DNA from 2 places in the Bacillus sp. Pc3 genome. Region 1 is predicted to be linked to the other one. Evidence: riboswitches for the same ligand, from Rfam matches in the RefSeq annotation. Region 1 holds a riboswitch; the other holds the start of a gene.
What was found. Region 1 has a riboswitch for S-adenosylmethionine ahead of SB24_RS00040 (2-hydroxyacid dehydrogenase). Riboswitches for the same ligand answer to the same signal wherever they lie in the genome.

Region 1 (3,130 bases):
GGCAAGCAAACGGAACACTTCCGTATTCGATTTGCTGTCCCCGTAGGGTTCGATCACCGGTTTTTGCAGCTGAATAAAATGATGCCAGTAAGACGTGTAAAAATCCGTGTTTTCCAAAGCGGATGCAGCAGGGAGCACGATATCCGCGTATTTGGCGGTTTCCGTTAAAAACAGATCGTGAACGACTGTAAATAAATCCTCCCGCAGCAGGCCTTTTCTGACTTTATTCGCTTCCGGCGCAACCACTGCGGGATTCGTACCGTAAATAAACAGGGAGCGCACGGGCGGTTTTGTTTCTAAAAGAATGCTTCCGAGCCTGTTCATATTAAATGATCGTGGTTTCCTGCCGTAAAGCAGATCAGGCCGCTGGAGCGCTTGTCTGTTATAGTTTAATACCGCGCTGTTGTGCTTGATTGCGCCTCCTCCGGTGTTGAGCCACTGTCCTGTAACAGCCGGAAGGCAGGCAACGGTGCGGACGATCATTCCGCCATTGTCATGGTGCTGAATGCCGTTTCCGATCCTGATAAGGGAAGGGGAGGTGTCCCCGTACATTCTCGCAAGGCGTCTGATATCGTCGGCTTTAACGCCTGTAATAGCAGAAACCGTTTCCGGATCATAGTGTGTGACATGCGCTTTTAATTCTTCACTGCCTTCGGTGTATTCCGTGAGAAATGCTTCATCGTGAAGGTTTTCGTCGAATAAGACATGCATGATACCGAGGGCGAGTGCGGCATCTGTGCCGGGGCGAATGGGAATAAACCAATCGGCAAGCCGGCCGGTTTGGTTCTTATGTACATCGATAACGACAATTTTAGCCCCTTTTTTCCGGGCTTTTTGGGCAATCATGACTTGGTGCATATTCGTGCTGACGGCATTGATCCCCCAAAAAATAAAGAGCTTTGCATGTATGGTCTCCTCCGGATCAGTACCCGCTCCTTCTCCCATTGTATAGTTATAGCCTTCAGATCCGGCTTTGCTGCAAATCGTCCGTTCGAGATGACTCGCTCCGAGACGATGGAAAAAACGGCGGTCCATTCCCTCTGCCGCCAGTTTTCCCATATTGCCGTAAAAGCTGTACGGAAGAATGCTTTCCGCTCCTTCTTCGGCAATAAGCTCTTTCCAGCGCGCACTGATCGTATTGATCGCTTCCTCCCAGGAAATAGGCGCAAATGCGGCTTCACCTTTTTTACCGATCCGTTTTAACGGAACGGTTACGCGCTTTTCATCATAAATACGCTCAGCCATGTGTCTGACTTTGTTGCAAATATTCCCTGATGTGACCGGGTGATCGGGGTCTCCCTGAATGTTAACGATTTTTCCGTCTTTTTTTGTCACAAGCAAGCCGCATTGATCGGGACAGTCTAGTGAGCATACCGACTTAAAGACCCCGTTCGGCTGTTTTGCAGCAGAATTCATAGCCCATTTCTCCTCTTTGTTTATATTGTAAGCATTATAACATTTCAAAATCGAACGTCAATTCAGAAAAAAAGTGTTGACATCACGGAAAGACTTTTCTATGATGAGTTTATTCTTTTAAACAGCCTGACAATTTCATCATTTTATTTTCTATCCAGAGAGGTGGAGGGACTGGCCCTACGAAACCTCGGCAACATTTATTGTGCCAATTCCAGCAAGCGTATGCTTGAAAGATAGGAAAGAATGATCTATACATATTTGTGCGCTTCAAGTGCATAAAGACGGTATATGAATCTCTTTCCTTCTTTGGGGAAAGAGATTTTTTTATGAAAAAATTTATGTGAAAAGGATGTTTTGCACCATGACGGTTTTAATTACCGCGCCATATCACGACGAGGGGCTGAAGGAGCTGACTGAGCTGTTCGGCCGGACTGTGCACCGGCCGTGGAAGAAGCACGGCCGGGCCTATCGGGAAGATGAATTGATCCGAATGATTCAAGAGACAAACGCGTCGGGGCTTATCACTGAACTTGATGAGGTGTCTGAGCGTGTTATTGACATATTGCCTGATTCCGCTTTTATCGGTGTCTGCAGAGGAATGCCGTCTAATGTGAATATTGCGGCGGCGACTAAAAGAAAAATCCCCGTTTTCTTTACACCGGCCCGCAATGCCCAGGCTGTTGCTGAAATGTTTATCGGAAATGTGATTTCATTTTTGCGTCATACGTATTCTTCCCATCAATGGCTGAAGGACGGGAAGTGGAATGGTGATTATTTGCAGGCTTACGTCAAATTCAGAGGAAATGAGCTGACGGGGAAAACAGTCGGCCTTATCGGTTTCGGAGCTGTCGGACAGAGAATCGCCCGGCTATTGGCCGCTTTTGACTGCAAGGTGCTTTACTATGATCCATTTGTCCGTCATGAAAACCGGGAGTATGAAAAAACGACGATTGAACGGGTATTTTCTGAAAGTGATATTGTTTCCGTTCACTTGCCGCGTACAGAAGAAACCATCGGCCTTATCGGCGCCCGGCACTTTCAATTGATGAAACAGGAAGCTGTTTTTGTCAATACGTCAAGAGCGGCGGTTACAGACAGGGAAGAGCTGCTGCGGGTGCTGAAAGAACGGCGGATTAAGGGAGCGATCCTTGACGTGTTTTATCACGAACCGCCTGAATCTTCTGATTATGAATTGATCTCTTTGCCGAATGTGTTAGCGACTCCCCATTTAGCGGGCGCAACATTTGAAGTGGAAGATCATCATGTGAAGATTTTAAATGAAGCGCTTTTCAAATGGAAACAAGATCAAACCTGCTCAATACGTGAACTTTATAACAAAAGAGAACTTGAAACGGAAGGAGGAGGCTGTAATGGCTGAACAAAAAGGCTACCTTGTATTTGACATCGGGACGGGGAATGCGCGAGTCGCGGTCGTGACTGCCGGCGGCGAAGTGACCGCGCTTGAAAGGGAAGACATTGAATATGTGACGGATCCGCTTTATCCGGACGGACGATATTTCTCACCGGAAGGGTTATGGAAGCAAATCAGCGCTATGGCAAGGAAGGTTATTGCCAAAAGCCCACATATTACATTAATCGGAATCACCTCTACAAGCCAGAGGCAGGGAATTGTTCTGATCAATAAAGGTAAAAAGGCATTTCTCGGTTTGCCCAACATTGATAACAGAGGCCGTGAATGGGAAGACGGGATTGA
Region 2 (3,130 bases), 790 kb from region 1:
TGGTACTGTTCATCCGTCCAATCTTTTTTCCGCCATTTTTGCCGTGCGCTCCGCACCTCTGCAGATTGAGGGAAGCTTCCGATTGTCGTCGTCGGCAGAAGGGGAAGACCGAGTGATTCATTCTGCAGCGCCAATCGTTCTTCAAAGCTTGCCGGACGGGAGAAATCTTTTTCCGTCAGCTGATTCAGCTCTTCTTTTTGAGCTGAGTTCGCTCCTGTTGCGAATGCTTTTAAAGCCTTAAGTGCCGCTTTTGATTCTTCGATCTGCTCACTGACGGCCGCTTTGCCGGACAGAAGCCCTTCTTTTAAGACGCCGAGTTCAGCCAGTTTTTCTTTAGCGTATGACAGGCCGTTCAGCAAATCCTTTTCAAGATGCTCGTCAGGGTGTTTCGCCACCGGCACGTGCAGAAGGCTGCTTGAAGGCTGAATCCATAACTCCTCAACATCAGCGTGGCTGAGGATATCCAGAGCCGCGTCCAGGCGTTCTTCAACATCGATTTTCCAAATGTTGCGGCCGTCGATCACACCGGCTGCCAGCACTTTATCTTTCGGGAAGCCGTGCTTTTTCAGCTGATCAAGGTTTCTGCCTTTATCATGCACGAAGTCAAGCCCGATTCCCTGTACGGGATAAGAAACGAGTTCTTCATATGCATCAACCGAATCGAAGTATGTCTGCAGGAGGACATTCAGTCCTGAAAGCTCTTTTGTGATCGCTTCATAGAGTTCTTTTGCGGCACGGACGTCTTCAGAAGAAGCTGTCACAAGGGCCGGCTCATCGATCTGAACCCATTTTACGCCTTCAGCTTCAAGTTCTTTCAGCAGCTGCACATAAAGAGGAACAAGGCGTTTTTGAATCGCTTTCGCTTCTGATTCTTCGTATCCTTTCGCAAGTGTGACGAATGTGTACGGACCGACGATGACAGGTTTTGTTTCCGCTCCGAATTCTTCTTTGATCCGGCGGTAGTCGTCAAGCTGTTTGTTTCTCGTCAGACGGAATTCAATGCTTTCGTCATATTCAGGGACGATGTAATGGTAGTTGGTATTAAACCATTTCGTCATTTCACTGGAAACGGCGTCTTTTACACCGCGGGCAATCGCAAAGTATGTATCAACGGGATCCGTGATGCTGCGGAATCTTTCCGGAATCCAGTTAAAGCTGACGGCGGTATCAAGCACATGGTCATAATGGGTGAAATCAGAGACCGGCACGATATCGACATGTTGGTCAAGCTGTGTTTTGACAGCTGATAAGAATAAACCGTCAAGCTCTTTAAGAAACGTTTCTTTATCAGTTTTACCTTTCCAATAAGCCTCAAGCGCTTTTTTCCATTCTCTGTTCAAGCCGATTCTCGGAAAACCGAGGTTCGAAGTTTTGATTGTTGTCATTAAGTTTCCTCCTTTAAGTGAGATGTAACAAAAAAGCCTCTTTCTCATGAGAGAAAGAGGCTTTAACTTCAAAATGCAAGCCTCTCTTATCTCTCAGATCACGTCTGATGGAATTAGCACCGTGCCTTATGAGACATTCGTCTCGGCGCAAAAATCACGCGCCCCATTTCACAATGGAATTACGGTCGGTTGCTGTTGGGGTCAAAAGGCCAATCCCTCGCCCAACTCTCGATAAGAGAAAATATTTCAATTTTTTTGAAAAGTTACATCATTTGTTGGTTATCTTATCAGCTTATTCAGATCACTGTCAATAGAAAATCTCACATTTTAAAAATTAGTGATGTGACAAGCTGATCAATCATTATATGAGAAAAATATCAGAAAGACAGCAGCTGTGCCTGTTCGGCTCTTTCCATCAGCACTTCAGGCGCGTCTAAATACAGGAATCCGTTCCCGGCCAATGTTTTGGCGATGTCCAAAGGAAGGGTCCGCCGCACGAGCTGGGCGTAGACTTCAGTCTCAGAAAGCGTCCGCTGAAACGCGTCCTGTTCAAGCCCTTTTATTAAGGCAAGCGCTCCGCTCACATGCGGGGCGGCCATTGAAGTGCCCGTCAGTTTCCCGTATTTATGGTTGGGAAGGGTGGAGAGAATATTTTCTCCCGGAGCCACCAGGTCAATCTCTTTGTTGGCGTTTGAAAATTCAGACGATTTACGGGCGATTGAGACTGATCCGACTGCGATCACTTCGTTGTAAGCGGCCGGATACGACAGTTCCTCTGTACGCTCGTCTCCGTCGCCTTCGTTTCCTGCCGCGCAAACGACCAGAACACCGCTTTTTACCGCATTTGTGACGGCTTCTTTCAATTCAGGCACATCGCTTGGCCCGCCGAGTGACATGGAAATGATATCGGCCTTTTGTTCAACGGCGTAGTTGATGCCGTTAATGATCCATTCGTATTTGCCGCTGCCGTTTTGACCGCCGAGAACTTTAACGATTAAAAGGCTTGCTTCCGGCGCGACACCCGAAATTCCGCCGTTTGAATCATTGGCGGCAATCGTTCCGGAAACGTGTGTCCCGTGTCCGTTATAATCGGAAATCGCGTCTTCTTTGCCTTCGTCATCATCGGTGAAGTTTTTCCCGCCGACAATCCGGTCTTTCAAATCAGGATGATTGATGTCGCAGCCTGTGTCAAGCACCGCGATTTTAATATCCTTGCCTTTAAACCCTTTTGCCCACAACTCTGGCGCCTTAATCACTTTAATACCCTCTGGAAGCTCGTTTACCTCCATGATCTGTTCATCCGTGACATAAGGAATCAAATGCATTTCACCATTCATAAAAAAGCCCTCCTTTTTTATGCTTGCGAGTGGATACAAGGGTGTTGCTACTATTTTATGGCAGAGCATGCCGGCCGGAAAGAGTCATTTGAAGCATTTTCATAAAAAAGGCGTAATCTATCGTACTAAAAAATTTCAAATAAATGGATAGTTTAACAGCTTTTATTTTCATTCATGATCCGCTGACGCTATAATTGGAAATGGGAAAGGAGAAGAGATATGAAGATAAGTGAAGCATTGTACAACTATTTTTCAGAACAAGTGGATCAAATTGCGAAAGAGTGGATCGAAACGATGGAAGATTCGGATCCGAATTCGATTTATTCTTTGACAAATCCCGTCATCACAGAAGAACTGACGGAGCAGGATAAAGAATTTTACCGGCATATTAATAAAATGTATATCATG

Region 2: another riboswitch for S-adenosylmethionine. It lies ahead of metE (5-methyltetrahydropteroyltriglutamate--homocysteine S-methyltransferase); the one in region 1 lies ahead of SB24_RS00040 (2-hydroxyacid dehydrogenase).

What each region holds. Positions count from the first base shown of each region.
Region 1 covers NZ_CP010406.1:4,579-7,708, forward strand. Annotated here, with positions in the region: gene SB24_RS00035 (molybdopterin oxidoreductase family protein) at 1-1,416, opposite strand, end outside; SAM riboswitch class I at 1,564-1,656, shown strand; gene SB24_RS00040 (2-hydroxyacid dehydrogenase) at 1,778-2,794, shown strand; gene SB24_RS00045 (FGGY-family carbohydrate kinase) at 2,787-3,130, shown strand, end outside.
Region 2 covers NZ_CP010406.1:790,948-794,077, reverse strand. Annotated here, with positions in the region: gene metE (5-methyltetrahydropteroyltriglutamate--homocysteine S-methyltransferase) at 1-1,385, opposite strand, end outside; SAM riboswitch class I at 1,469-1,623, opposite strand; gene SB24_RS03180 (S8 family peptidase) at 1,763-2,722, opposite strand; gene SB24_RS03175 (STAS domain-containing protein) at 2,942-3,130, shown strand, end outside.